Regions from separate parts of the Microbulbifer magnicolonia genome, predicted to be linked through region 3. Evidence: predicted binding sites of a transcription regulator. Region 3 holds the regulator's gene; each other region holds the start of a gene.

Region 1 (5,040 bases), 1.1 Mb from region 3:
GCTTGTGCTCGCGGCTCTGCAGTTTGTCGGGCCTGGGCAGCAGCCAGGTGGGGCGGGGGGCGTTGATGGGCTGCAGCTGGTGGCCTTTCTTGCTGTGGTTGCTCTGCAGCACCAGGGTGTCGGCGCTGGCCCAGGCCTGCTCCGGCAGATAGCTCTCCTTCAGGGTGACACCGGACAGGGCCTGGTGGCCGAGGCGGGCCTTGAGTTTGTCCAGCAGCTGGTGGCTGCGCTGTACCTGGGTGTTCTTGCCGAACAGGTCGTCGTCGAGCTGGTTCTGTTCCAGCGGCAGTAGCTGGTCGCAGGTCAGGCTGACGGCCTGTATTGGCTGTTCGAGTTGGATTCTTTCCAGCTGCAGTTTTGTCAGGGCGATCAACCGCTGCGGATCCAGCATCGGGCGTGAGACTTCGACGCTGAAGACCTTGCAGCCCTGCTGGCCGAAGTCGAGTTTCCAGCGCAGCTGGTGGCTGTATAGCTGGCGACGCTGTAATTGCTGGCAGAGCTCGCGCACCAGGCGGGCGGCGGGAAACAGTAGTTGTTCACTGTTGTCCAGCGGGCTGGGAAAGAAGAGCTCACTGTGAAATTCAGGCGGCGGCTGGTAGCTGGGCACCGGGTCGTGGCGGGTGCCGTTGAGGCGCGCCAGGTATTCGACGAAGCCGCGGCCGAAACGGCTGCCCACTTCCGACAGTGGGATTGCCAGCAACTGGCTGACCCGCTTGATGCCGCAGGCGTACAGCTTGGCGATGGTCTTGTTGTCGCAGTCGAGCAGTTTGCTCGGGGAAAAGCTGATCCACTGCCGCCACTGCTGCGGGCTGGGTGGGGTCTGGGTTTCCTTCAGCCACTGACGGTGTTCCGGTAGCAGGCTGAGCATGCGCGCGGCGCTGGGGCTGTGGCCCAGCCCCATAAAAGCGCTGATGCGCATCTGGCGCAGTTCACGGTGCAGTTGTTGCAGCAGCGGTTTCAGTCCGCCGCTGGCTTTGAGGCAGCCGGAGAGTTCCAGGTACAGGCAGGCGAAGTGCACATCGCCGGCATCCACGGAGCCGGCGGCCTGTGGGGAGACCACCGGGGTGAAGCTGTAGCCCCACTGTGCCAGTTGCTGCAGTTGTTGTTCCTCCCGCTGAGTATCTCGCTGCAGCAGCTGCAGGTCTGCGCAGAGGGCGCAGGCGGTGGCGATGGTGAGACCGGTCTCCACGCCGCGCTCGGCGGCGGTGCGGTTGGCATCCACGATCAGCTGTTGTTCCACCACGGCCTGGGCGTGGGCCTGGGTGCCGTCGCGCTGGGCGCGGGTGAGGACTTCCAGCGGGAGTTTGGGGAATTGGATGCAGAGCCAGAGCATGGTTGGGGTTCCGTTTGTTGCCTATTGCACACCACTATTTGGATAGATCGATCGCGGCCGTGGGCGGATGGCCGCCCCGCCGCTCCTACAAGGGCGGGCCTGTGGCCCGCTTGCCGAGCTGGGGCTCGGCGGTGATTCGCGCCATCCATGGCGCTCACCCGCTTCGCGGGCGCCTTCGGCGTCCAAATCGGCAATCCTGCCGATTTGTCCCAGGGGCGGCTGTGCCACCTGGCGGAGCTGCAGCCTTCAGCGCTTAGGACAGCTCCGCGATCCCGGGGCTGCTGCGTTTTGTAGGGTGCGCACCGCTGCGCGGGGTGGTGCGCACGGCGCACCCTACGTCAGTCCCGAGTTCTTTTCCTTCAATGCAGCGGCCGGTCGCGGCGGGTGAGGTCGGCGCTGCGGGCCAGGTGCAGGCGCTGGCCGGACTGGCCGCCCAGTTGTTTCAGCAGCTGTACAGCTAATTGTTCGCCGTCACTGCCGAGACTCAGGCGCAGGCTGGCCGGGGAGGGGCTGGCGGCGCAGGACTGGGGGCGGAAGTGGAAGTGCAGGCAGTCGCCCTCGCGGGCGGCGAGCTGCAGGCGGCGCAGATCCTTGTCTGCCGGTGCCTGGCGAGGCTGCCAGCTGAGCAGGGCGCCGCAGCAGCCGGACTGCAGGGACTGTTCTATCGCCCAGAGTTCGTCCTTCTGTCCGCGCGGGTGCAGTATCAGCAGCTTCTCCAGCTGCACGCCGGCGCTGGCCAGCGCCGGGGCGTAGGGAATGAAGGGCGGGTTCACCAGCACCAGCATCTGTTCGCGCTGGCTGAGTTCTGCCAGGGCCGGCAGCAGCAGGGATATCTCGCCGATGCCGGATTGGTTGACCAGCAGTTCGGTGGTGGCGCCGCGGGGCCAGCCGCGGCCGGCGAGCAGGGCGTCCAGGCTGGCGTAGCCGGTGGCGATGCCGCCGCGCTGGCGCTTGTGTTCGTTGGCGGCCTGCCAGATATCCGGCCTGGCGAGCAGCCGGCTCAGCCGCTGGTGCTTGGACTGGTCGGCTAACTGATTGTTTTGCAATAGGTTTTCTGCGTTGCTCACGGTTTTTGGCCCTCTTTATCAGCCTCGCGGCCGCCCTCTCCAGGCGGCGACTGTATGTCTGTACAGTTAATACTGGTGATTTATACAGTAGTTGATTCAGTGCAACAAGAGGGCATTGATTCGATTGGCACTTTTTTGCACAGCGCAAAACGGCTATGATTCGGCTCCTTATCGACCACGATAAACAGTCGACCAGTTTTGAAAATACCCAGGGGGAGCGGAGTGAGTATCAAGTCCGACAAGTGGATTCGCCGTATGGCCGAGCAGCACGGCATGATCGAGCCGTTCGAGCCGGGCCAGGTGCGCCAGAATGGCAACGGCGAGCGGCTGATCTCCTACGGCACCTCCAGCTACGGCTACGACGTGCGCTGTGCCCGTGAGTTCAAGATCTTCACCAATGTGCACTCCGCCACCGTGGATCCGAAGACCTTCGACGAGAACAGCTTTGTCGACGTGGAAGGGGAATACTGCATTATTCCGCCGAACTCCTTCGCCCTGGCGCGCACGGTCGAGTACTTCCGCATTCCGCGCTCGGTGCTGACCATCTGCCTGGGCAAGTCCACCTACGCGCGCTGCGGCATCATCGTCAATGTGACCCCGCTGGAGCCGGAGTGGGAAGGGCATGTGACCCTGGAATTCTCCAACACCACCAACCTGCCGGCGAAGATCTACGCCAACGAGGGCGTGGCGCAGATGCTGTTCTTCGAGTCCGACGAAGTCTGCGATGTTTCCTACGCGGATCGCGGCGGCAAGTACCAGGGCCAGCGCGGCGTCACCCTGCCGCGGGCCTGATCCCCGCGCCAGTTTCCGGGGCCGCGCGAGCGGCCACAATCCCCGCCATGACAGAAACTTCTCCCAGCCAGCTGCCCGAACGCGTCGATGTACTGATTGTCGGCGCCGGCGCGGCGGGGCTGATGTGCGCGGCTACTGCAGGGCAGCGCGGGCGCAGCGTGCTGGCGCTGGACCACGCCAACAAGGTCGGCAAGAAAATCCTGATGTCCGGCGGCGGTCGCTGCAATTTCACCAACCTGTACACTTCGCCTGAAAATTTCTACGGCGAGAATCCGCACTTCTGCAAATCGGCCCTGGCCCGCTTCACGCAGTGGGACTTTATTGCGCTGGTGGAGAAGCACGGGATCCCGTACCACGAGAAGACCCTCGGCCAGCTGTTCTGCGACAACAAGTCCAAGGATATCGTCGACCTGCTGCTGGCGGAGTGCCGCGCGGCGAAGGCACAGATCCGCACCCGCTGCAGCGTCGAGGCCATAGCGCCGCTGGAGCAGGGTTTTCTGGTCGACACTTCTCTGGGGCAGGTACGCTGCGAATCCCTGGTGATCGCCACCGGCGGCCTGTCGATTCCGACCATGGGGGCGACGGGATTGGGCTACGAGATCGCGCGCCAGTTCGGCCTGAATATTATTCCCACCCGCGCGGCGCTGGTGCCCTTTACCCAGCACCGGCGCCAGCTGGAGCGGCAGCAGGAGCTGCCCGGCAGTGCCCTGGCGGTGACCGCCAGCTGCGGCGAGGGCAGTTTCCACGAGCAGATGCTGTTTACCCACCGCGGTCTCAGCGGGCCGGCGGTACTGCAGATTTCCAGCCACTGGCGCGAGGGGCAGACGGTGGAGTTCGACCTGGCGCCGGGGCGCGACCTGGCCGGGTGGCTGCAGCAGCGGCGCGCACAGAATCCGGACAGCTATCTGCACAGTGCGCTGGCGGAAGTCTGGAGCAAGAAGCTGGTACAGCATTTTCTGCAGCGGCAGGATATCGACAGCCGGCCGCTGAAGCAGTACGGCGAGATCGAGCTGGCGGAAATAGGCCGCAGGCTGCAGACCTGGCAACTGGTGCCCGCCGGTACCGAGGGCTACCGCACCGCGGAGGTGACACTGGGTGGCGTGGCTACCGACGGCATCTCCTCGCGCACCATGGAGTGCAAGACGCAGCCGGGGCTCTACTTTATCGGCGAGGTACTGGACGTGACCGGCTGGCTGGGCGGATACAATTTCCAGTGGGCCTGGGCATCGGGCCACGCGGCCGGTGAAGTGGTTTAGTGGCTGTTGAAGCAGGGGGGTGCCGCGCGCGCCCTGCAAAGAATCGCCTGCAGGGCAGGCTCCCACATGGAGACTTGAAGAAATGGGCGATGTGCTTCCGTTCAAACGCAAAACTGCCTGGCAGAAATTCAAGGGCAGCAGCCTGTGCCGCGATGGTTTTCACAAGTGGGTGGTGGTTACCGAGCGCAAGTTCGACGTGAAGCAGGGCAAGCTCGTGACAGAATACCGCTGCCAGCGCTGTGGAAAAACTAAGACCGAGTTGCTGTAAAAAACGGGGGTGAGCCCGCAACCGGACTCACCCTGCACCCCACAGGCACTAGCGGTAAACCCGACGGCCGTGGCGGTCGTAGTAGTAGTAGCGCTTCTGGTTGCGGTCGTAGAGCCAGCCTCCAACACCGCCGAGAACGGCGCCTGCCGCAGTACCTGCCGGGCGGCCGCCGCTGATCAGGGCCCCGGTGACTGCGCCGATACCGACCCCGGTGCCGATACGGCGGTCTGTGTCACTCATATTGGCACAGCCCTGACTCAGAAGGCCGGCAGTCAGGATAGCCGCCAGGCCTGTATGTTTAATCGCTTGAATACGCATAGACAC
Region 2 (5,040 bases), 670 kb from region 3:
CGATATGACCGAGGCCAACATCGCCATCGTCGATCAGGCCAAGGCCTGCGCGATGATCCACTCGGATTCCGCCGTTGGCATCCAGCAGCTGAACGAGGAGGTCGCCAAGGCCATGACCGCGGGCCAGCGCGCCGGCTTCGATATCCAGCCCAAGGACGCGGTGGTGTGGATGTCCCTGAACCCGGCCAAGGCGCTGGGTATCGCCGAACAGACCGGCAGCCTGGAGCAGGGCAAGATGGCCGATGTGGTGGTCTGGTCCCGCAATCCGTTCAGTGTCTATGCGCAGGCGGACAAGGTGTTTATCGACGGCGAACTGATGTACGACCGCGCGGACGCCGCGCGCCAACCGCGCAGTGACTTTGAACTGGGCATTCTCGACGCAGAGGGGGAGCGGCTGTGAACAAGGTATTACTGATTTGCGCGCTGATCCTCGGGCTGGGTGCGGGCACTGCCCAGGCGGAATCCGTCCTGATCAAGGGCGGCAAGGTGCACACCCTGTCCGACCGGGGCAGTTTCGAGTCGGCGGATGTGCTGGTGGTCGACGGGCGCGTGCAGGACATAGGGCTGTCCCTGGATGTCGGCGCCGACCGCGTCATCGATGCCCGCGGCAAGGTGGTCACCCCGGGCGTGATAGCGCCCGTGTCCGAACTGGGTCTGGTTGAGATAGGCGCGGCCAGCGCCACCAACGACTACGCGGTGACCGGCGAGAGTATCGGCAGCGCCTTCGATCCGCTGCCCGCCTACAATCCCAAGTCCACCCTGATCCCGTTCAACCGCGCCGGCGGCGTCACCCGCGCGCTGGTGTTCCCGGGTATCAGCCTCTGGGGCGACAGCGTCGGCAACCCGCAGCGCGTGTTTGCCGGGCGCAGTTTCGCGATCAAGCTGAATGGCGATTTCGACAGCGTGGTGGCCAGGGACCTGGCGCAGAAGGCCTATCTGGGCGAGGCCGGCGGGCAGCTGGCCGGCGGCAGCCGAGCCAGCGCCTACGCCAAGATCGAGAACGCACTCGAGGAGGCGCGCGAGTATCGTGGCAACAAGGAGGCGATTCGCCGCGGCGACTGGCGCGAGCTGAACCACAGCATTGCCGACCTGGAGGCGCTGCAACTGCTGATCGACGGCAAGCAGCCATTATTGGTCACCGCCGATCGCGCCAGCGACATCCTCTGGACCATCGAGCTGGCGAAGAAATACGACCTGAAGCTGGTGATCCTGGGTGCGGCCGAGGGCTGGATGGTGGCTGATCAGCTCGCCGCCGCCGGGGTGCCGGTGGTGATCGATGCAATCAACAACCTGCCGAATTCCTTCTCCAGTCTGGGCGCGCGCCTGGACAATGCCGCGCTGATGACCAAGGCCGGTGTCACCGTGGCGATCAGTGGGCCGGAGTACGCCTCGACCCACAACGTGTACCTCGCGCGTCAGTCTGCCGGCAATGCGGTGGCCAGCGGGCTGCCCTACGAGGAGGGCCTCAAGTCCATCAGCGCCAACGTGGCCGAGATCTTCGGCATCGACGGCGGCAGCCTCCAGCCGGGTGCGGTGGCGGATATCGTGGTGTGGAGCGGCGATCCGCTGGAGGTCACCAGTTATCCCGAGCAGGTACTGATTGACGGCAAATCCCAGTCGCTGGTCACCCGCTCGACCCGCCTGCGCGACCGCTACCTGAAGCCCGAACAGGGCCATGGTTTCGGTTACAAATTCTAGGGCCGTCTGGTTGGGAAGCCAGCTGCCATCCCTGCGGGCAAATTCAATCGCCTGCAGGGCAGGCTCCCACAATGGACAAAACCAGCATTCAGTTTGTGCACTCTACGAGATGATGTTACTGGCAGGAGACAAATAGATGACTAATGTAACGGCGCTCTACGCGGGCCTATACGCGATCCTGATCATTGTGCTGGCGTTTCGGGTGGTGCAGTTTCGCCGCACCGAAAAAATCGGGCTCGGCAGTGGAGAGCGGCGGGAAAACGAGGTGCGGGTGCGGGTGCATGCCAATGCCGTCGAGAATATTCCGATCGCGTTAATTTTGATGGTGATTGCGGAGCTCGGCGGCCTCGCCGCGTTGTGGCTGTATATTCTCGGCGGTTTGTTTCTGCTGGGGCGTTTGATGCATGCCATTGGTCTTACTGTGGCGAAGGGCGGCTATCATCCGGGGCGCTTCTGGGGTACGGCAATCAGCTGGACGGTGATTCTGATACTGGCTGTCATCGATATAGGTTTCGCATTGATTTAATCGTAGGGCCGAAGGCGCCGTGAATTCCTGGAGCGGCCGCTCCTACAAGGACAGTGCAAAAAAAAGCCCGGCGCAGAGCCGGGCGGCAAGTACAGGGATGGAAACCTGAAAAACTAAACCTTGAGAATTACTGGTTCGCGGCGAAAGGGGTGACGCGGTCGTCGTCCGCTTCCTGCTGAACTTCGGCCTCTGTCTCTTCCAGCAGCACTTCCGGCCTGCCTTTGCAGGCTTTGGCCAGGTCGTCGCGGCGCTTGGCCAGCAGCAGGCCGATCTCTTCTCCGGCCTGCTCGGAAATGCCGTCGATATGGCGCTCAATCAGCGCGGTGATATTGGCGGCCAGTTCCAGCATCTTGTCGTGTTCTTCGGCGTCTTTTTTGTTGTCGAACATTGCTCCGTCTCTATCGCATTTCCAAACAGCTACTACGGCCATGTTGTGCCTCCGGTTATTTTTTGCGGCGTTTGATAGCTAGTCTCCGTGCAGCAATAGGGCCGTAGCGAGAGCGATCTGAGTGCGTCAGCTGTGCGTTACAAGGTGTTGGCGTTTAGCTGAGCCTAAATAACTACACCTTGTAGGGTGCAGATGGCGTACTCAGATCGCTCGCAGTAGGTTCTATTGCTGTACGGAGACTAGACTTGTATGTTTGTACAGTATCTGTATAAGTGTTCAGTGTCAATGGCGGGGTGGAACGCGAATGTCGGAGTCGGAGTTGCGACAAATGGAGTCGAGGTTGCGGTGGCAGGTCGGCGCGGGGTCGCCCGGGCTGTCATAATGAGTGTGGCAGTTGACTGTCTTCCTACCCCCCAATTGGACAGTCAGCTCCGACCCCGCAGTAAGACGTTTAAGGCCCGCAGAGCGGGCCATTTTTTTTTGCGCAGCAGAAATGTGAAATGGTCGGGCTAAATGCTCAGTACCAGCCGCGCCGCCAGGCCGATCAGCAGCACGCCAAACAGCTGTTGCATCCGGTGGCCGACCGATCTGCTCACCCAGCTGCGATTGCGGCCGGCGTAGACGGCGAGCGCTATCAGGCAGTACCAGCCGGCATCGATACCGGCGGCCAGGGCGGCCATGCCGAGTTTGGTGGCGAGGGCCTGATGTTCGGCGACAAACTGGCTGAACAGGGCGGTGAAGAAGACCGCGATTTTTGGATTGAAGAAGGCGATGCCGAACCCCTGCATCGCCGAGCGGCCGACGGATTGCTGCGGCGCCGGAATCCTGGCCGCATCGGCGTTGGGTGCCGGTGCGCGCAGAGCCTTCCAGCCCAGGTACACCAGCATCGCCGCCCCGGCCCATTGCAGTACGCTGAATAGCAGCGGCGAGCGGGTAATCAGCACCGCCAGGCCGAAGGCGGTGATACCGGCATAGATGGCCACGGCGGCGCCGTGGGCCAGGGCGCAGGCGAGGCCCTGGCGCAGCCCCGAGGCGGCGCTGCGCAGCACAATCAACAGGCTCGGACCGGGGGACATGGCGCCGAGGGCGCAGATACCGGCCAGGGACATCCAGCTGAGCAGATCCATCAGAAGCCCCCTCCCTGATCCAGCCACTTCTGTTCTGCCGGCGTCGATTCGCGCCCCAGGGCCGCATTGCGATGCGGGTAGCGGCCGAACTCGTCGATCACCTCGCGGTGGGCGAGAGCGTACTGGTAGAAGTTCTCGGCCTGGGCCGCGCCCTCGGCGCCGTTCAGGTAGTCCATGCGCAGCCGGTTGAAGTAGTCCACCGAGCGCTGCTGAATTGCCGGCAGTTCACTGTGTTCCAGCGGCATGCCGAGGAAGGCGCGCTGGTAGAGGCCCATTTCCAGGTCGTCCCCCCGCTCGATGACTGCCAGCGCAATCTCGAGCGCCAGCGGGTCGCCGGCATAGGCGCGGCTGGTATAGCGATAGATATTGCGGGTGAACTGGTCACAGAGCAGGACCAGCGCCATCTCCCCCTCGAGCGACTGGCGCCAGGACGCGAGCTCGCCGTCCAGGGCCGCCTCCACAGTGGAGCTGAAGTATTCGTCGATCTTACGATCGAAGTCCTCGCCGCCGGCAAACCAGCGCTGGCGGTGCCTGTCGTCCGGCGCCGCGTCCAGTTGCGGCCGGCCGAACCAGAAGGTGAGTATCTCTTTGGGTTCCGGCATCTTCTGCTATTCCATCGGTGTCGAGGGGATTATTGCGACTTTTCCCTGCAGGGGTCCAGTTCGATCTCCCGCGGGCCTTTGGCTGGGCCCGGCCGGCTGTTCGCTGAGCGCATGGCAAATTTTTGTGCGGCACTGCATCCAAACGCCGCGCTGGGGTGGTCTTTAGGCTGTACAAGGAAATTCACCCTGGAGGAGACCATGGTAACCGCAGGAACACTTAAGAAGGTACAATTCTACGCCGCCCTGGCAATGATGCTGGGCGCACTGGAGGCCGGCGCGGCCGAGCTGAAACTGCCGCTGGCGGAAGTACAGCAGCAGCTGACGCAGAAGACCGAAGAGGCCTTTTCGCGCAAGCTGGAAGAGTGTCGGGACAAGGCCCGGGAGGACAGCGGTGAAGCCCGCTACCCGGTGCGCATCGCCGAAGAGAATCCGGCGCACGGCGGCTCGCCGAGCCCCTATTCAGGCGGGCGCCTGACTGTTATGTGAGAGTTGTCGCGTTTTGCGGCATTATTGGAATAAAGCACTAGTCGAGAGCACAAAATGAGAGCGAGAAACATTCACCCTGTGCGGGCCGGCGCCCGCTGGCTGCTTGCCCTGGTGGCGGCGCTGAGCGTCGCCGGCAGCTGGGCCCAGGAAACTCCCACCGAGATGCCGGTGCCGCCCAAGCCGCCGGCCGCCCCGCAGGCCCCCGAGGCTCCG
Region 3 (5,040 bases):
ATCGTTACCGATCGCCTCAGCGAAAGCTTCAAGAACCTGATGGACTACGGCTTTACCGCAAACCTGGAAGAATCCCTGGATGCGGTGGCGGACGGCGAAAAGGGCTGGAAAGAACTGCTCGACGAATTTTACGAAGATTTCTCCGGGCGACTGGAAAAGGCCCAGGCCGCCGACGGTGGGATGCGTCGCAACACACCGACCGACACAGATATTGCGTGCAGTCAGTGCGGTCGCCACATGCAGATCCGCACAGGGTCAACCGGGGTGTTCCTCGGCTGTTCAGGCTATGCGCTGCCGCCGAAAGAGCGCTGTACCAACACCATGAACCTGGTGTCCGGCGATGAGGCCGTGGACGCGGACAAGGACGAGGAAGCGGAATCCCGCCAGTTGCGGGAGAAGCGCCGCTGTGCCAAGTGCGGCACGGCCATGGACAGTTATCTGCTGGACGAGCACCGCAAGTTGCATATCTGTGGCAACAACCCGGATTGCAGCGGCTACGAGGTAGAGCAGGGCACTTTCAAGATCAAGGGTTACGACGGACCTTTGATCGAGTGCGACAAGTGCGGCAGCGATATGCAGCTGAAATCCGGCCGTTTCGGCAAATATTTCGGGTGCACCAACGAAGCCTGTAAGAATACCCGCAAGCTGCTGAAGAATGGGCAGCCGGCGCCGCCGAAAATGGATCCTGTACCCATGCCGGAGCTGCCCTGCGAGAAGGTGGACGACCACTATATTCTTCGCGACGGCGCTTCCGGGCTGTTTCTGGCAGCCAGCCAGTTCCCCAAGAACCGCGAGACCCGCGCACCGCTGGTGAAGGAATTGCTGCCGCACCAGAGCGAAATTGATCCGAAGTACAGCTTCCTGTTCTCTGCGCCGACGGAAGATGACCAGGGGCGCGATACCGTGGTCCGCTTCAGCCGCAAGACCCAGGAACAGTATGTGCAGTCCGAGGAAGAGGGCAAGGCCACCGGTTGGCGGGCTTTCTACCGCGACGGCAAGTGGCAGATCGATGCCGGCAGCAAGACCAGCACAGCCAAGCGCAAGCCGGTGCGCAAGAAGGCGGCGGCGAAACGCAAATGAAGCCCGCACTTGTCACAATCGTCCGTAGCGAGGCGGTTCCAGAGTACGGCATGACTGGCTGTCGCTAATGGAGGAGCGCGCAGGCATACTTGCCGTATGTCGAGCCGGTCCGACGCCTCGGCTCCGACCGAGTGAAAACCAATCAGGGCGTGCTGTTGGGCCGCCGCAGTAGGAGGATTGCGACAAATGCGGGCTAATCCCTATACCGGCTCTGTCGCCTCGGCACTGCGCAAGAGCGAGCTGTTACTGCAGGCGGGTGGCGGCGCACCCCTGCAGCGCGCCGCGTTACAGGAGGCGGCCGTGTTCCAGTTGTGGCGGGCCTATCGCGCCTTCCTCGCGGAGTTGGCCTTCCAGCTGCAGCTGAACGCGGAGCCGGAATCCGCCCAGGCGCTGGGCGAGCGCGCTCGCGCATTCGGCAAAACCAGCAGTGAGGCGGCGGAGCTGGAGGGGCTGGCCGCGGACCCCGATAGCTGGCTCGCGGGATTGCAGAGCTCATGGGTGCAGCTGTGGAGTTTTTCCGGCGAAACTGATCGCAAACGCGAATCCGCCAACCTGATCCCGGCACAGAATCTTTCCGCACCCGGTCCGGTGCAGCTCACTGATGATTTATTGCGCGACTGGCACTCTGCCCTCAATGAGCTGGTGCGACGTCAGCGCGCTCAGTCGGAAGAGTGGTAGCGGGCCGCCTTCGCATTTCCCGAGCGCCGCCGGCCAAGTGCAGCGCTGAAACTCCCGGGATGCCTGTGGTACACTGCGCGCAAACTGATGTGCTGCGAAGGGAGAAGCGAATGTCCTCCGAGACCTTTGAAATTATCGAGCTGGCCAATGGTGATGTGGCACTGCGCCGCGCCGGCCACAAGGAGGACCCGCTGGTGCGCATCCACTTTTCAGCGGAGAGTCTGCAGTTCCTGCGCGATCACAAGGTTGCGATTGCGCGCGCCATGCTGGAGGCCGGCATCGAAGCTGTGCAGAATATAGACGATCTGGAGCCGGGTTATCTGGACGAAGACGACGAGCTGTTGCCGATCAATCACACGGTGCACTAATCGATCAATACGCAGCCAAATAGAACAATGTAGGAGCGGCGACCGCCATCCCTGGCGGTCGCCGCTCCTGCAAATCCAGTGCGAAAAAGCCGCGCCTGCGGTCAGGGGCTCTGGCGAATCACGCCCACCGCCAGTCCTTCGATCGCGAAACTCTTATCCCGCATATCCACTTGAATCACGTCGAAATCGTCGTTTTCCGGCAGTAGCTGTACCGTGGCCTGGTTGCCTTTGCGCCGGAATCGCTTGACCGTCACCTCATCCTCGATGCGCGCCACGACGATCTGGCCATTGCGCACCTGATCGGTTTTCTGTACCGCCAGCAGGTCGCCGTCGAGAATGCCGGCATCGCGCATGCTCATGCCGTGTACCCGCAGCAGGTAATCCGCCGGCGGGTGGAAGAAGTCCGCGGGCAGATTGCAGTAGTCCTCGATATTTTCCTCCGCCAGGATCGGATTGCCCGCGGCCACCCGGCCGACAATCGGCAGGCCGGTCTGGTGGTCCGGGATGCGGATGCCCCGCGATGCCCCGGCGACCATTTCAATGGCCCCCTTGCGCGCCAGTGCCTTCAGGTGCTCCTCTGCCGCGTTGGGCGAGCGGAAACCCAGTTCCTGAGCAATCTCCGCCCGGGTGGGCGGGTAGCCGGTTTCGTCCAGATAGACTTTGATCAGTTCCAGTACCTGGGCCTGGCGTGCAGTGAGATTGGTCATAGGGGTTACCTGGTCTGTTTCTGTATTTATATACAGTTGCTGGGATTATATACAGATTTCGAGGTCGCGCAATGCTCGCAGTGATGTCGCAAATCACTGCTACATTGAAGGGGAAGGAATAAAGCGAAGAAGAGCTCGTAGAATTACGCGACAACGAGGGAATAATAATGCTAGACGCGAAAATGCCCGAGGCCTGGCGCGTACTGCGCATTCAGTCCGAACTGGTGGATGGCATCGAGCGCCTGATCGCGCTCAGTGGCGCCGTCACCGTTTTTGGCAGCGCGCGTTTCCCGGAAGACAGCCCGGAATACCGGCAGGGCGTCAGGTTGGGCGAGTTACTGGCCGCGGAAGGTATTTCGGTGATTACCGGGGGCGGTCCGGGATTGATGGAAGCCTGCAATCGCGGCGCCTACCCGCAGCCGGGCGCCTCCATAGGGCTCAATATCGAGCTGCCATTCGAACAGAAGGCCAACCCCTACCAGGATATCAGCCTGCACTTTCGCTACTTTTTTGTGCGCAAGTTTATGTTCGTAAAACATGCGGTGGGTTTCGTCGGGCTGCCGGGGGGTTACGGTACGCTCGATGAGTTGTTCGAGGCGCTGACACTGGTGCAGACACATAAGGTGCGACGTTTTCCGATTGTACTGGTGGGTAAGCGCTATTGGTCCGGCTTGCACGACTGGTTGGTGGACACGGTGCTCGAACGGGGCTGCATCGATGCCTCCGATCTCGACCTTTTCCGCATCGTCGATACCGTGGATGAGGCCGCGGAGGTGATCATCGAGTACATCAAGGAGAGGGAGTAGGGCGTCTCTGCGCTATTTCCCTGCGCATTTAAAAGGGAGATTCATCGGTGCCGATAAAACTCTCGCCTTCCACCGTATCCAGCGGGTTGAGATAGAAATCCACCCCGCTTGCACTGGAGTCCTGTTCAGTCACACTCAGGCCGTAGGCGATATTGGCGTCCTCGGGCGGTGCGGCGCCGATCACCGGCAAGCTCTGCCAGTGATCGAGCTCGAACTCGTCCAGAGTGCCGTCGAGGTACTGAACCTCCACCGTCTGCTGCAGCTCGTCAATGGCCACCACCTCGAACAGCTGGCCGCTGTCCAGGTCTTCAAACCAGTTGCCGATCTCCGGTTGCAAATGTGCCATGGCAGTTTGCCCCCTGTTGTTTTCCTCTCAATCTAGTGTATGGCCCGGATTTCTCCCAGAGCGCTTGCTGCGGCGCTCTCCGACTGCGACTTGTCTTTGCGCTAAGCCCCGGGAGGGCCGCCCCGCGGCAACGGCATCAGCGGTTGGCGCGAAATGTGCTAATCTGGCCAGTGCTAAACAACTGTTTTAAATGGTGGTTTGAACTCTATGAGCCAGACGGATACTGTCAGTCGAATTCTGGATGCGGCGGAAGTGCTGTTTGCGGAACGCGGTTTTACCGAAACTTCCCTGCGCACCATTACCAGTACCGCCGGCGTCAACCTGGCCGCTGTAAATTACCACTTCGGATCGAAAAAAGAACTGATTCAGGCGGTATTCGAGCGCTTTTTGACGCCTTTTACCGATGCGTTGGCCCGCGAGCTGGATCGGCGTGCCGCCGCTGGCGGCGCTTTAACGGTGGAGGATCTGCTCGAGAGTCTGTACCGGGTAGGGATGGGCAGTCTCGCCGAACAGGGCAGGGACCCGCAGCGCTTCATGCGGTTGCTGGGGCTTGCCTACACGCAGTACCAGGGCCACCTGCGGCGCTTTATAGTATCCCGGTACGGAAACAGCTATCGCCGCTTTGCCGGTCTGCTCGCCCAGGCATTGCCGGGACTGGATCCGGTGACCTTCTACTGGCGTCTCTACTTTATGCTCGGCGCGACCATCTTTACGATGTCGAGCTATGATGCGATCGAGGCTATCCTGAGAGAGGATTTTGGCGCCCAGAGCACCTTGCCCGAAACCCTGGAGCGACTGGTGCCCGCGGCGGCGGCAATGCTTAAAGTCAATGCGGAATGAGGAATGCGGAATGCGGACTCGCGAGCGACGGAGTGCCATAGGAGCGGCCGTTGGCCGCGAACAGGCCGATAGGCGCCTGGACTGCATGGCCGCGGCCGATGGCCGTCCCGATGACAAGGAATCAGCCCGCGCATTCCGCATTCCGCATTCATCATTCCGTATTAAGGAGTAACTCCCATGTCTGCACTGCTCGGCCCGGTAATGATCGATATCGA
Region 4 (5,040 bases), on a different contig from region 3:
CCCCTTGCACCACCAGGCCCGCATAGCGCTTCTTGGAGCCCGCCTCCGAGCCGCGAATGGTGGGCATCAAGAAGCGCCGGTAATGGGTTTCGAATTCCAGCTCCAGCAGGCAGTTCAGCGCCAGCTCCTCTCTGAGCTTGTGCCGCCAGCGCGCGTTGATCTCGGCGGCCAGGGCCTTGCCGGTGGCATCCGCCTCGTCGGGGCTGGGGCGGCCGCTCAGCCAGACAAAGGTGGAATCGGTATCGCCGTAGATCACCTGGTGCCCCAGCTCCTCAATCCAGCGGGCGGTCTGCTGCATGATCTCATGGCCGCGCAGGGTGATGGAGCTGGCCAGGCGCGTGTCGTAGAAACGGCAGCCCCCCGAGCCCAGCACCCCGTAGAAGGAGTTCATGATGATCTTGATGGCTTGGGAGCGGGCGGCGTCCTGCTCCCGCTTGGCGATGTCCCGCTGCGCCCAGAGATCGGCAATGATGTCCGGCAGGAAGTGCCTGTCACGGGAAAAGCGCGCGCCGCGAAAACCGGGGATGGCATCGTCGTCCACCAGACCCTCGGACAATCCCTCAACCAAGCCCATTGGATCGATCTTGAAGGTGCGGATAATGCTCGGATACAGGCTCTTGAAATCCAGCACCAGCACGTTGTCGTAGAGGCCCGGTCGGGAGTCCATCACATAGCCGCCGGGGCTGGCCAGGCCGCCGTCGGCGGGCAGGTTGGGGGCCACAAAGCGGCTGCGGTGCAGTTTGGGCAGATAGAGGTTGGTGAAGGCCGCCACAGAGCCGCCGCTGCGATCCAGCTCCAGGCCGGTGAGCTGGGCTCTAAGGCGCAGGTAATCCAGCAGCCGGGCGTGCTGGAAGATGTCCCAGACCAGACGGCAGTCTTCCAGGTTGTAGGCGGCCAGCTTGGGCTTGTTGTGGCGAAAGTCGTGCTCGATCGCCGCAAGGCGGTTGTCCACGTCTTCGGTGTCCTTGCCCCTGCCCAGCAGGTTCTGGGCCACGAACTCCAGGCTGAAACTCTCGAAGTTGTAGGTGGCGCTCTTCAGGCCGTCGATACCGTCCAGTACCACCCGGCCCGGCAGGGTCACAAAGCCCTGGCCGCCTTCCCGGCCATCCCGCCAGCGGGCATCCGCGCCACCGCGGCCAAGCTTCAGGCGCAGGCCGTGGCGCTCGGCCCTTTTCAACAGCAGCCGGAAATCAAAGTCCACCACGGACCAGCCGATGATGATGTCCGGATCCAGGCATTGGATCCTGGCCTCCAGGGCCTCGAGCAGGGCCCGCTCGTCAGCCACCCAGTCAATGGCAGTATCGGCGCTCTGGGGCTGGCCCACCATCAGCACCTCTGCCACGCCGTGGCCATAGAGGCCGATGGAATACAGCTCGCCCTGGCCGGAGCACTCCACATCCAGGGACACCACGTTGAAATCCGGCTGCACCTCCGCGCCCTTGAGGCGCACCTGGCGATACTCCGTATAGCCGTCTTTGGCCTGGGCCCGGCCCTCGAAGTAGAGGCCACCGCGGGCAAAGCGCTCCATCAGATAGCGGTCGTGCAGACGAAAATCCCCTTCGAACACCTGGATACCGCGATTTTGCAGCAGGGTCTGGCCCCGACGGTGGGCATCGATGGTGGGAAAATACAGCACGGCCGCTTCCTCGCGGCCAAAGGTCTGAAAGCCCGGCTGCTGCCAATCGTAGGGCACGCCGGCCAGGGCCTCGGCCACCTGGGCCCGATCTGCCACCCTCACCATAAAGACGGGCTGCTCTCCCTCGATGACCAGCTTGGCGGGGCCCTGGGGCGTGGTCAGCCAGTAGTGGATGCAGGTGCTGTCGCCCTGATCAAAGCTGTGGCGGCTGAGGAGAAATCCTTGTGGCAAGAGGCTGTCTTGGGTGGTGGCTTTGCGTCATTTTACTGGATAAATCTACAGATACCAGCACCACCCAAGTGACGACAAGAATCGCCCCTGGCATCTAACCTCCAGTGAATAATCCACGGAGGTTAATGGTGAGTCATGCCCATTTTCAGTTTCATCCGGCCGCCGGCCAGCGTGCGCCCCCGTACCGCGGTACTCGACATCAAACCCTGTATGCCGTCCGCCGATGCCCTTGCCCAGGCGCGGCGTGCGGCGACATGACTCGGGAGTTGATTCGTGAAAGGTATTATTTTTATCGGATTGCAGGCCAGCGGAAAATCGACCTTCTACCTGGAGCACTTCTACAAGACGCATATCCGGCTCAACCTGGATATGTTGAAGACCAGGCACCGGGAGAAGATCCTGTTTGACGCCTGCCTCGAGTCCAAGCAGCCGGTGGTGATCGATAACACCAACCCCACCAGAAAGGACCGGCAAAAATATGTCGCCGGGTTCAAGAACCACCGCTTCGAGGTGGTGGGCTACTATTTCGCCGCAAGCCTGGAGGACTGCCTGGAAAGCAATTCCCGGCGGCAGGGGAGAGACCGCGTTCCCGAGGCTGGCATCAGAGCAACCTGTCGCAAGCTTGAATTACCGGCGTTGGCGGAAGGGTTTGATCAGCTCTACCGTGTGACCCTGAAAGAGGGGCGGTACCGGGTGGAAGCCTGGCATGAAATTTGATGAGCTCGACAGAAAAATACGCGTGTTTGAAACCGCTGACGATCACTGCGTACTGCCGGATATCTTGATTGTGGCCCGGCTTGCCGGACGCTGCTTCACCAGCTTGACAGGAGACCGGCGTCAGTAGCGATGGATTTGCAGGAACCCCGGGAATCCGATTGAATGGCGTATCCGTAGTAAATAGCAGCCCGGTAGCCAGTGCCCAGCGGAACAGTGGGCGCGGGCATAGGGGGAAATTCCGCAGGGAGAGTGCTGCAGTGTCCTTATTTAAGCGCCTGGTTGCGATCCTGGTGGGCTCGATAATGGCGGCGGTTGCCGGGGTATCTTTCGCCCAGGACAGCGCCAGTGGTGACCATGTGCGCGTGCGCTGGCTGGCGCCGGATTCTTTTGCCCGCGGCGAGGCCGAGACGATCGGTTTCCACTTCGAGGTGGATCCGGGCTGGCATGTGTACTGGCGCAACGCGGGCGATTCGGGCGCGGCGCCGCGGTTCGATATCAGCGCCAGCGGCGCCGGGATCGGCGCGATACAGTGGCCATTTCCGGTGCGCCTGCCGATCGAGCACCTGACCAATCTCGGCTACGAGGGCGATGTCGCCTATCTGTTCGATGTGACGCCCGCCGCCGATGCGGAGCAGGTATCACTCGATGTAAATCTCGAATGGCTGGTGTGCAAGGTCGACTGCATCCCCGGTTTCGGCACCATGAAGTTGGCGCGCCCCGTTGGCGAGGTGGCGAGCTGGCCGCCGTCCGATCGCCAATTGCGGGACCGGTTCCGGGCGCGCGTGCCGCAGCCGCCGGAGCAGAGCCCCTGGCGCACCGTTTCTCTGACGGAATCCGGCGGCGAGCAGTTCCTGCTCGCGCTCGAGCGCCGGGACCAACGCGTTACCGCCCCACCGCAGGTATTTCCTCTGGATGGCGAACTGCTCACCGCGGCCGAACCGCAGCTTGTCAGCGAAGGCAATCGCACTGTCTACACCTTCTCCCGCGTGCCCGGCGCACCTCTCACTGCGGCAACAGATTTCGTTATCAGTGATGGCGCGCGCGCCTGGCAGCTGGATTCAGTTGCGATCGGTGCCGCTCCGCCGGCGCAGCCGGCGCAGGCGCTGTGGCTGCTGGTACTCGCCGCGTTCGCCGGCGGCGTGATCCTGAACCTGATGCCCTGTGTCTTCCCGGTGCTCTCGATCAAGCTGTTCGGACTGGTCGGGTCCGGTGCGGCGGCGTCCAGCCGCCTGCGCGAGGGGCTGGTGTACGGCGCCGGCGTAATCACCACCTTTGCCGCGCTGGGCGCACTGCTGCTGGCGCTGCGCGCCGGGGGTGCGGCGGTGGGCTGGGGCTTCCAGCTGCAGTCGGCACCGGTCGTGCTGGCGCTGATACTGCTGTTCTGGCTGATGGCACTGTCATTCAGCGGCGTCTTCGAATTCGGCCACCGGCTGATGGACATCGCCGGCAGCAGCCGCGGCGGTTCCTTCGCCACCGGCGTGCTGGCGGTGTTTGTCGCCGCCCCCTGCACCGGGCCCTTTATGGGCGCGGCCCTCGGTGCGGCGGCGACACTGCCGGGCGTTCAGGCGATGGCGATATTTCTCGGTCTGGGCCTGGGTCTCGCGGCGCCTTTCCTGTTGCTCTGCGCCAGTCCGGCACTGCTGAGCAAACTGCCGGCACCGGGCCCGTGGATGGAAAAACTGCGCCAGCTGCTGGCGTTCCCGCTGTACGCCACGGTGATCTGGCTGCTGTGGGTGCTGGGGCGCATACTCGGCGAGAGCGGCTGGCTAATCGGCTCGCTGTTGCTGTTGGCGGTTGTATTTGCCCTGTGGCTGGGGCGCAACTACGCCCCCTGGGGCAAGGCGGCGGGCTATGTGCTCGCCGCAGTCGCCATCACAGTCGCGCTCGGTGCCCTGCGCGCGCCGCCGGCCGCACCGGAACTGGCGACCGATGGCTGGCGTGGTTACGACAAGGCGGCCATAGCGCAGGCGCGCGCACAGAAGCGCCCGGTGTTTATCGACTACACTGCCGCTTGGTGTATCACCTGCCAGGTAAACAAGAAACTGGTGCTGGAATCCCCGCCGGTTATGGAGTTGTTCCGCGCCCACGACGTGCTGCTCGTGCGCGCCGACTGGACCCGGCAGGACCCGGAAATTACCGCGGCGCTGGCCGCCCTGGGACGCAACTCGGTACCGGTTTACGCCTGGTATGCGCCGGGTGCGCGCGAGCCGGAGCTATTGCCGCAGATATTGCAGGAACAGATGATCGCGTCACTGTTCGACAGAGCCCCCTTCTCTCAAACCACAGAGGAAAACTCACCATGAACGCAAAGCTTCAAATCCGCAAATTGATGTTGTCCCTGTTTCTGGTCGCACCTGCGCTGGTGCTGGCGGCCGCCACGCCCGGCGAAAAGGCGCCGGATTTCTCCGAAGTGGATGCGCAGGGCAAAACTCATTCCCTGGATGACTATGCCGGCC

The links. The regulator LexA, encoded in region 3, represses DNA repair genes until DNA is damaged. The targets are predictions, from matches to a motif close to ACTGTNTNTANANACAGT.
Region 1: the regulator LexA is predicted to act here: its motif matches at 2,450-2,467, upstream of imuA (translesion DNA synthesis-associated protein ImuA).
Region 2: the regulator LexA is predicted to act here: its motif matches at 2,876-2,893, upstream of RRF64_RS04475 (YebG family protein).
Region 4: the regulator LexA is predicted to act here: its motif matches at 1,902-1,919, upstream of RRF64_RS16800 (DNA polymerase II).

The regions. Positions count from the first base shown of each region.
Region 1 is NZ_JAYEFD010000001.1:1,492,556-1,497,595, reverse strand. Features, by position in the region: gene RRF64_RS06590 (Y-family DNA polymerase) at 1-1,333, opposite strand, end outside; gene imuA (translesion DNA synthesis-associated protein ImuA) at 1,693-2,400, opposite strand; gene dcd (dCTP deaminase) at 2,623-3,192, shown strand; gene RRF64_RS06575 (BaiN/RdsA family NAD(P)/FAD-dependent oxidoreductase) at 3,240-4,448, shown strand; gene RRF64_RS06570 (hypothetical protein) at 4,531-4,716, shown strand; gene RRF64_RS06565 (hypothetical protein) at 4,765-4,956, opposite strand.
Region 2 is NZ_JAYEFD010000001.1:1,015,380-1,020,419, reverse strand. Features, by position in the region: gene RRF64_RS04490 (amidohydrolase) at 1-400, shown strand, start outside; gene RRF64_RS04485 (amidohydrolase family protein) at 397-1,698, shown strand; gene RRF64_RS04480 (MAPEG family protein) at 1,835-2,224, shown strand; gene RRF64_RS04475 (YebG family protein) at 2,352-2,654, opposite strand; gene RRF64_RS04470 (LysE family translocator) at 3,122-3,739, opposite strand; gene RRF64_RS04465 (DUF924 family protein) at 3,739-4,341, opposite strand; gene RRF64_RS04460 (hypothetical protein) at 4,540-4,827, shown strand; gene RRF64_RS04455 (DUF6249 domain-containing protein) at 4,882-5,040, shown strand, end outside.
Region 3 is NZ_JAYEFD010000001.1:344,790-349,829, forward strand. Features, by position in the region: gene topA (type I DNA topoisomerase) at 1-1,080, shown strand, start outside; gene RRF64_RS01535 (DUF6586 family protein) at 1,267-1,758, shown strand; gene RRF64_RS01540 (hypothetical protein) at 1,869-2,126, shown strand; gene lexA (transcriptional repressor LexA) at 2,228-2,833, opposite strand; gene RRF64_RS01550 (LOG family protein) at 3,001-3,639, shown strand; gene RRF64_RS01555 (DUF6763 family protein) at 3,668-3,985, opposite strand; gene RRF64_RS01560 (TetR/AcrR family transcriptional regulator) at 4,193-4,825, shown strand; gene nagZ (beta-N-acetylhexosaminidase) at 5,003-5,040, shown strand, end outside.
Region 4 is NZ_JAYEFD010000004.1:111,686-116,725, reverse strand. Features, by position in the region: gene RRF64_RS16800 (DNA polymerase II) at 1-1,867, opposite strand, end outside; gene RRF64_RS16795 (ATP-binding protein) at 2,141-2,584, shown strand; gene RRF64_RS16790 (hypothetical protein) at 2,574-2,711, shown strand; gene RRF64_RS16785 (protein-disulfide reductase DsbD family protein) at 2,842-4,887, shown strand; gene RRF64_RS16780 (thioredoxin family protein) at 4,884-5,040, shown strand, end outside.